One region of the Mesorhizobium sp. WSM1386 genome, then DNA from elsewhere that is predicted to be linked to it. Evidence: riboswitches for the same ligand, from Rfam matches in the RefSeq annotation. Region 1 holds a riboswitch; each other region holds the start of a gene.
The links. Region 1 has a riboswitch for cobalamin ahead of AC0NIH_RS01825 (aromatic ring-hydroxylating oxygenase subunit alpha). Riboswitches for the same ligand answer to the same signal wherever they lie in the genome.

Region 1 (2,193 bases):
ACAGGCTTCTGGTCAGCCGGTTCCGACTTCTTGGTCGAAGCCGTGTACGAATTGTCGGTCGAAGTCACGGCAGGCTGGTTGGCGCCATAGTTGTCGCTGCCGGCGAGAGCGCTGCCCGAAATGGCCAGGACGGCGGCGGCAGCAAGGATGATCTTCTTCATTTCAAGTCTCCTGAATTTTGATGAATTTTTGAGTTCGCCAGGACGGCGGGCAAGCAGCCGTCAACCGGCGGTTAGTGGTTACCGAAGAGGTTGTGGTCGGCACCCTGGACAGGCGTCTGAGCAGCCGGTTCCGACTTCTTGACCGAAGCGGTGTACGAGCTGTCGACGGCAGTGGCTGCAGGGGTCGCATTTGAACCGTAATGGTCCGAACTATAATGGTCGCTACCAGCGAAGGCGCTGCCGGAAATGGCCAGAAGGGCGGCGGCAGTGAGAACAATCTTTTTCATTTTGGGTACTCCAGTATTTTTCCGTCCGTCTAGCGGCGTGTCTTGGGATGAAATCGCGTCGTTCGGACAGGGCGGATGTGGGAAAGCCAGATGGCCGTTTCCAATCACGAAGTTGTTCCGCGTGGACCATGAATCCACCACTTGAAATTGTACCAACGGCTTCCACATCAATGTTTTTCTTTTTGATATCAATTGGTTAGATAAGATCAAGGGAGCTATCACCAACTGTGTCGGAGGCCCAGCGTTCACAACGTCCTGCACGCACCGTCAACAGAAACGAACCGTTCGGTTCGATTTTAGACTCCGCTAATAGTCACTTTTCGAAACTGTTAACCTTTTTTGGCTCCGGCCAAGGCTCGAAAAACAACGTTTGGGGTGCTGGCAACGAGCCGGCTGCAACGGTCGCGATCATTGTAGGGACGATCTTGCATGCGTGTCGCGCCGCATGGATGCGATGTCGTTTTCATGCCGACGCCGCGATGCATGCCGTGATTAGATCACGCCATCTCAGGTGCCGCTTCGTGACGACGGAGTGGAGAATTGGGAAGCCGGTCAGAATCCGGCGCTGCCCCCGCAACGGTGGTGGAGTTCAAGTCGCAACGGGAGACCACTGGGCGAAAGCCTGGGAAGGTGTCGCGATGGTCCGCAAGGACGACTCCAGAGCCCGGAAACCAGCCCGAGATTGCTAGAACTCGACTGATCGCGGTGGGCGGTCAAGGGGCGGATGATGCATGCCCGGCTGGCGCCGGCCTGCGTCCGATCCTTCCTCCATCACCACCAGTTCAGTCCTTGGATATGAGGACAGGACATGGATGCTCGCAACGACATGCTGAGGCTCTTGAACAGCCGCAGACAGGGCTTTTCGCTGGAACAGCCCTTTTACACCGATCCGGACTACTTCAAGCTCGACATGGAGCTGATCTGGTATCGCGATTGGCTGTTCATCGGCCATGATTGCGAGCTGCCCAAGCCAGGCAGCTTCATCACCGTGCAGATCGGCGACTATCCGGTCGTGCTGGTGCGCGATCAGCAGGGCAAGATCAACGCCTTCCACAATTCCTGCCGCCACCGCGGCAGCCGCGTCTGCAACACCGAGAAGGGCGTGGCCGCCAAACTGGTCTGTCCCTATCACCAGTGGACCTATGAGCTGGACGGCCGCCTGCTGTTCGCCCGCCAGATGGCCGAGGGTTTCGACAAGAGCCAGTTCGGGCTGAAGCCGGTCGCCTGCGAAAGCGTCGCCGGCTATATCTTCATCTGCCTGGGCAAGGAGCCGGCCGACTTCGCGCCGATGTGGGCGATAATCGAACCCTACCTCAAGCCGCACCGGCTCGGCGAGGCGAAGATCGCCTTCGAGAGCACGATCATCGAGAAGGGCAATTGGAAGCTCGTCTGGGAAAACAACCGCGAGTGCTATCATTGCGCGGGCAATCACCCGGAATTGTGCAAGACGTTCCCGGAAGCACCGACCGTGACCGGCGTGCAGGGCGCCGACAGCGATCCGGAGATGCTGGCGCACTGGGCAAAATGCGAGGCGGCCGGCCTGCCGAGCAAGTTCCGCATCGATCCGGCCGGACAGTATCGCGCCACCCGCGCGCCGCTGCTGCGCGATGCCGTCAGCTACACGATGAGTGGCAAGCGGGCGGTGAGGAAGAACCTCTCCGACAACGTCTCGGCCGACCGCATCGGCACCTTGATGCACTATCACTACCCGACGACATGGAACCATATCCTCATCGACCATGCCG
Region 2 (2,193 bases), 3.1 Mb from region 1:
CTGCCGCCGGCGATCCTAGACCTGCCCGTACCGGCCGCCGAGGACGCGCACCGCGAATTGCTGCGCATCTCCGCCCGCGCCCATGGCGTGGCGACATCAGGCGATTTGCGCGACTATTTCCGCCTTTCCCCCGCCGACATGAAGGGCCGCCTGGAGGAATTGGTCGAACTCGGTGAGCTGCTGCCGGTGCGCGTCGAAGGCTGGGATAAGCCCGCTTACCTGCACAAGGATGCGCGTCTGCCCAGGAAAATCGACGCCCGTGCCTTGCTGGCCCCGTTCGATCCCGTGGTCTTCGAACGCTCGCGCTCGGAGCGGCTGTTCGATTTCCACTACCGTATCGAGATCTACACGCCGGCCGAAAAGCGCCAATACGGCTATTACGTCCTGCCGTTCCTGCTCGGCGACAGGATTGTAGCGCGCGTCGATCTCAAGGCCGATCGGCCGGCGAGTGTGCTACGCGTCCACGCAGCCTATGCCGAAGCTGGCGCACCGCCTGAAACCGCCGCCCAGCTTTTCGAGGAATTGAAGCAAATGCAGGGCTGGCTCGGGCTTGAGCGCATGGAAGTGACGCCCGCTGGCGACCTCGGACCGTCACTTGCCGACATCGCCATGTCGTAGGCCCGCGTTGACAGTCCTGCCCGCAACAGCCTAAATCCGCTCCAGACGGTCTCTTCTCTTCAATGAGAGGGGCTAAGAGGGAATGCGGTGCGGGATGAAAAAATCTCAAATCCGCGGCTGTCCCCGCAACTGTAAGCGACGAGCCAAGGCCGAAAGCCACTGGGAATTCCCGGGAAGGCGGCTAACCAAGGCGATGACCCGCGAGCCAGGAGACCTGCCGTCTGCGACAACATAATCCGATCGCCCGGCGGGTTTCCGGGCAAGGAGCCCGGTTTTTTGGACCAGAACAGCAGTTTTTCGGCTGGCACAGCGGACAATTCGTCCGCCGACAGCGATGCCTTGTCCGGCGTCACCGTGATCATCTGTGCCTCGTGCCGTGACGAAACCGGCTCCGACGCCCATCCCCGCGCCGGCGAACTGCTGGCTGAGGATACGCGCAACGCCGCCTCGGGCGAAGATATCTGCGTCCGCACCGTCGAATGCCTCGGCAATTGCAAGCGCCGGCTGAGCGCCGCGATCCTGCGCGATGGCTGCTGGAGCTATGTCATCGGCGACCTGACCACGGCCAGCGGCGCCGACCTTGTCGCCGGCGCAAAGCTCTTCGCCACTTCGACCGACGGCCTCATCCCGTGGCGTGGCCGGCCCGATAGCCTCAAGGGTGGCCTCGTTGCCCGCATCCCTCCTCTCGACATGCTGAAGGACTGACCATGACTGCTCCAGATTCGTCCGCCAACCTTTCTCGCGTTCCCTGCACCGTCGTCACCGGCTTTCTCGGCGCGGGCAAGACGACACTGGTCCGCCATCTCCTGGAAAACGCCGGCGGCAAACGCATTGCCATCATCGTCAACGAGTTCGGCGACATCGGCATCGACGGCGAGATTTTGAAGGGCTGCGGCATCGACACCTGTCCGGAGGAAAACATCGTCGAATTGGCCAATGGCTGCATCTGCTGCACCGTCGCCGACGATTTCGTGCCGGCGCTCGACCAGATCCTGGCGCTGACGCCGAAGGTCGACCACATCCTGATCGAGACCTCGGGCCTGGCTCTGCCCAAGCCGCTGGTCCAGGCCTTCCAGTGGCCGACGGTGAAAAGCCGCGTCACGGTCGACGGCGTCATCGCCGTGGTCGATGGCCCGGCGCTGGCCGAAGGCCGCGTCGCCAACGACATGGACGCGCTGCAGGCGCAGCGCGCTCAGGATGAGAGCCTCGACCATGACGACCCGGTCGAGGAAGTGTTCGAGGACCAGATCGCCTGCGCCGACCTGATCATCCTGTCGAAGAGCGACCTGATGGACGCCGCAGGCTCAGCCCGCGCCAACGCCATCATCAACGAACACTCCGCCCGCGCCGTGAAGATCGTGCCGACCTCGCATGGCAAGGTCGATCCCTCCGTGCTGCTCGGCCTCGGTCTCGCAGTCGAGGACGACATCGAGAACCGCAAGTCCCATCATGACGGTGCGTTCGACCACGAGCATGACGACTTCGACACCTTCATCGTCGACATTCCCTCGATCGCCAATCCCGACGAGCTGGCAAAGCGCGTCGCCAACGCCGCCGAACAGGAAAACGTCCTGC
Region 3 (2,193 bases), 690 kb from region 1:
ATTGTCTCCCAGCGGCCCGAAATAGGTAGCCAGCATAATTTTTAACTTGGGCGCGGCTTTAGACAGCTGCCCGTAGGTGAATTTGAAGGCAGCTCGTTCGTTCGGGTTGAGATCGAGCACAAGCGCCGGCTCATCAATCTGCACCCAGTCGGCCCCCGAGAGCTCCAGCCTCTGCAGGAGTTGCTCGTAGACCGGCAGCAGGCGCGGTAGCAGCGCTATGGGATTAAAGCCCTGGTCGGGAGACTTCGCCAGCTTCAGGAAGGTCACCGGTCCAAGGATGACCGGGCGTGTATGGATGCCGAGCTCTTTTGCCTCCAGAAAGTGATCGACTGGTTTGGTCGACGAGAGGGCGAATGTCTGATCGTCCGCCAGTTCCGGCACGATGTAGTGGTAGTTCGTGTCGAACCATTTGGTCATTTCCATTGCGGTCACGCGCTGCCCCTGAACTGCATGCCCGTGACTGGCGTGTCCGCAACCCGCGCTATCGCCTTGCGTGCCGCGCGCCATCGCGAAGTAGTTGTCAAGCGGGACCTCGCCGCCCGTCCAGCCGTAACGAGCTGGCACGGCGCCGACCATTGCTGCCGTGTCGAGCACATGGTCATACAGTGAGAAATCGTTCGACGGGATTTTTGACACGCCGCGGTCGTGCTGCTCGTTCCAGCTGGCTGCACGGAGCGCCTTTGCCGTCGCCAGAAGGCTGGTAGCAGAAGATTTTCCGGACCAGTAGCTTTCGAGCGCGAATTTCAGTTCTCGCCGGCGACCGATACGCGGCACGCCAAGCGTTGCTGTGGGAACTTGCTGGGAGACATTCATTCCATACCCCGATGGTTGGGGCGGGGACAAGGAAGGCGCTGACAGTCCGGCCTCAACGCCGAGCTGCCGCGGCCACCAGACACCCCGCCCGTGGACGTTGTTACCGTGGCAGGTCTCCTGGCTCGCGGGTCACAGCCTCTGCCCGTCTTCCCGGGGCAGTTCGCCCCAGTGACATTGGTGGGTTGGCTCGCCGCTTACAGTTGCGGGGGCAGCGCCGGCATTGCACCGGCTTCCCTCTTAGTTCCGCAGGGGCAACGCCTTGCGAAGAACCACGACACGCCGACAATCGCAGCCGCTCGCATTGTTGTCAATGACGCATAAAGAAATGTTTATGTGCTTATGTGAATTGTTCGCCTGCGGCGTGTTTCCAAGTTCCATGTCGCCGTCCAGCTGAGCCTCTGCGCGAACTCTCGCGTGTGCAGACTTTGGCTCCCGAATCTGCGTTTTGTACGATCCCGTCTCAAAACGACTTCGTCAAAAAATGGCGCGTGTGGGCCATTCATGATCGGACGGCAGTACTGGCCCGAAGTGCGACAGTGTTCCTGAGCCTCAACAATCAGAAATTTAGAGAAAACCGGCCTCCTTCTCGGACTGGTACGCGTTCGATTTACACGCGCTCGTCTGGACAGCCTGCACAGGGGGAGGGGTGGGCAATATGTGGCCGAAATATTGCCCTACAACAGCCCCGCCTGTTCAGCCTCGCGGCGCAAATTCTGCCGGGGCCTGGGGCCGATCTGCTGGATCACCAATCCGGCCGCCAGTGAGCCAAGGTCGCCGCAGGTCTTGAGGTCGCGGCCTTGCGTGTAGCCATGCAGGAAGCCGGCGGCGTAGAGGTCGCCGGCGCCGGTCGTGTCGACCAGCTCCTTGATGGCGGGGCCTTGATGACCACGGTCTCGTCGCCGCGCACGATGACGGAGCCTTTCTCGGACCGCGTCACGGCGGCGATCCGGCAATCCTTGCGGATCTGCGCCAGCGCCTCGTCGAACGACGATGTCTGGTAGAGCGACTTGATCTCGTGGCTGTTGGCAAAGACGATATCGACCGTGCCCGAGCGCATCAACTCGAGGAATTCGTCGGGGTAGCGGTCGACGCAGAACGAATCCGAAAGTGTCATCGACACTTCGCGGTTTGCCGCGTGCGCCAGCCTGGCCGTCTGCCGGATCGCTTCCTTGGCGCGCGGCGGATCCCACAGATAGCCCTCGAAATAGGTGACCTTGGCGCCAGACGCCTTGTCGGCCTCGACGTCCTCCGGCCCGAGCTCGACGCAGGCGCCGAGATAGGTGTTCATCGAGCGCTCGCCGTCGGGGGTGACGAAGATCATCGAGCGGGCCGTCGGCGGCTCGCCCTTGAGCGGTTTGGTGTCGAAGGCGACGCCCTGCG
Region 4 (2,193 bases), 3.1 Mb from region 1:
CGCAGGCTGCTCGCAGCGCCCGTGAAGCGGCCGCGCACCACGCCGACGACCGCGCCGAGCACCAGCCAGAACACCAGATCGGTCACGGTCACCGCCACCACGAATTGGTGGTGCAGGCCCTCGGGAATCGGCGTCTCGAAACTGTCTGGCTGCGGCGCGCCGACCATATGCGGGGCGACGATCAAAACCACGCCAAGGATCGCGAGCGGCAGCGATTTGCGGAAGGCGATCAGCCCAAGACCGATCGCCGTGGCCGCCACCGTCGAGACCCACCAAATCTGGCGCGGCAGCAACTCGGCCGCCGGCATCGCCGGCAGTTCCGGCGGCAGGCCGAGGCCAGGTGCCAGCGTGAACACGGCAAACCCTGCCAGGCCCCAGAACACACCCTGGCGCCAATTGCCGATGCCGCCCGCGAATTCCGAGACCGCGACCAGGACCAGCGCGAAGCCGATGCCGGTGACGATGTTGGCAAGCACGCTGAAGCCGAAACGCTCGAAACCATCGGCCGGCGCCCAGCCTTCGTCTTCCGCCGGAGCGGCGGCTTCGGCCGGCGCCGGCGCGGCGGAGCTCATGGCATGTCCCGCCGGTGCGGCGGTGCTCATGGCATTGGTATCCGCGGCAATGGGCGCGGCCTGGTCATGATGGTGGCCGCCACCGGCCTGCTCGTAGACTTCGGCCTTGAGGATAAGCGGCACGGTGGCATAGGCCTGCATGCAGGCGAGAACGACGCCGGCCACAAGCCCTGCGATCGCCGCGATGAACACGACGTTGCGAAACAGGTTCATGATGTCAAATCCTCGTCAGTGGCAGGGAAACCCCATCGAATGACGATAGTCGTGGGCGGCATTGTGGACCGCATCGATATGCGAGAAGCCGACAAAGCCGACGACGAAGATGCCGAGCAGCGCGGCTAGCGCGAGCTGCATGAAGCGCGACTGCGAGGAGACCGAGGCGCCGAGGGAGACGGAAGCAGTATTCATGTCTTGTCCTTTCACCCTCCACCCGAGGGCATCGAAGTCAGTTTCCTGTCGCCGGCAGGTCTCCTGGCTCGCGGATCAGCGCCCTTCTCCACCTTCCCGAAGAAAAATCTTCAGTGGCATATGGAGAGGACTACCGCACACAGTTGCGGGGGCAGCCACGGCATTGGGCAACAATTGAGCCCGCACCGCATTCCCTCTTGGCTCCAAAACGGAACCGACGACAGCGTGACTATACGGAAAATCACGACACGCGGCAAACCAAATTCCGCCGGCAACCAGCGCGATTGCGCCATGCCGGCGGCATCGGCCGTTCTCGGCACTACAATTGACAATTATCCCGGCCGGGTGTCGGCTGGCCACTTCACAGGAAGCCAGCCATGCAGCCCCCAGCCCTGCAGCCCAATGCCAGCGACCGCGATCGCTACAACGGCCTGACCCGGGCTGAAGCGACGTTGCCGTCATCGGACTATTGGGACGACGAGAGCTATCAGCGCGACTTCGATGCGATCTGGTATCGACGCTGGCTGCTCGTCTGCCGGGAAGCCGATCTCGCCCAACCGCTGGCTTTCCGCACCTTCCGCGTCGGCACGCAGGAAATCGTCGTGCTGCGCGACGAGACCGGCGAACTGCGCGCCTTCCACAACACCTGCCGGCATCGCGGCTCGCAGCTGTGCCAGGAAAGCGAAGGCCGGCTGAAGGCGCGGCTGATCACTTGCCCCTATCATGCCTGGTCCTATTCGCTGCGCGGCGACCTCGTGCACGTGCCATCGAAATCGCTGCCCGAAGGCTTCGACAAGGCCGACCATCCGCTCTATCGCGTCGCGCTCTCGGTGTGGCGCGGCTTCGTGTTCTTCAATTTGCAAGAGGACGCGAATTTGCAGGAGGACGCGAATTTGCAGGAGGGCGCGGCGGGCTCGGCGCAGGCCTCCTTCGATCCCGCCTCCGGCGATCTCGGCAATTGGCCGCTGGAAACGCTTGTATCAGGCCATGTGCTGCGCAAGGTGATGAACTGCAACTGGAAGATTTTTTGGGAAAACTTCAACGAATGCCTGCACTGCCCCGGCGTTCACAAGGACCTGTCGCGGCTTGTGCCGATCTATGGCCGCGGCCTGATGAGCCGGCATGATGACCCCGAATGGGTGCGCCACGCCGACAATGACGCGCCGGAATTTTCCGGTGGCCTGCGCGTCGGCGCCGAAACCTGGTCGCGCGA

Region 2: another riboswitch for cobalamin. It lies ahead of AC0NIH_RS17120 (DUF1636 family protein); the one in region 1 lies ahead of AC0NIH_RS01825 (aromatic ring-hydroxylating oxygenase subunit alpha).
Region 3: another riboswitch for cobalamin. It lies ahead of metE (5-methyltetrahydropteroyltriglutamate--homocysteine S-methyltransferase); the one in region 1 lies ahead of AC0NIH_RS01825 (aromatic ring-hydroxylating oxygenase subunit alpha).
Region 4: another riboswitch for cobalamin. It lies ahead of AC0NIH_RS17320 (CbtB domain-containing protein); the one in region 1 lies ahead of AC0NIH_RS01825 (aromatic ring-hydroxylating oxygenase subunit alpha).

Annotation. Positions count from the first base shown of each region.
Region 1 is NZ_CM148373.1:392,064-394,256, forward strand. Features, by position in the region: gene AC0NIH_RS01815 (DUF680 domain-containing protein) at 1-161, opposite strand, end outside; gene AC0NIH_RS01820 (DUF680 domain-containing protein) at 233-448, opposite strand; cobalamin riboswitch at 941-1,142, shown strand; gene AC0NIH_RS01825 (aromatic ring-hydroxylating oxygenase subunit alpha) at 1,257-2,193, shown strand, end outside.
Region 2 is NZ_CM148373.1:3,483,336-3,485,528, reverse strand. Features, by position in the region: gene AC0NIH_RS17125 (winged helix-turn-helix domain-containing protein) at 1-618, shown strand, start outside; cobalamin riboswitch at 648-854, shown strand; gene AC0NIH_RS17120 (DUF1636 family protein) at 895-1,323, shown strand; gene cobW (cobalamin biosynthesis protein CobW) at 1,326-2,193, shown strand, end outside.
Region 3 is NZ_CM148373.1:6,433,068-6,435,260, reverse strand. Features, by position in the region: partial or broken gene metE (5-methyltetrahydropteroyltriglutamate--homocysteine S-methyltransferase) at 1-813, opposite strand, end outside; cobalamin riboswitch at 904-1,102, opposite strand; partial or broken gene AC0NIH_RS31375 (adenosine kinase) at 1,488-2,193, opposite strand, start outside.
Region 4 is NZ_CM148373.1:3,526,636-3,528,828, reverse strand. Features, by position in the region: gene AC0NIH_RS17325 (CbtA family protein) at 1-785, opposite strand, end outside; gene AC0NIH_RS17320 (CbtB domain-containing protein) at 801-980, opposite strand; cobalamin riboswitch at 1,017-1,214, opposite strand; gene AC0NIH_RS17315 (aromatic ring-hydroxylating oxygenase subunit alpha) at 1,358-2,193, shown strand, end outside.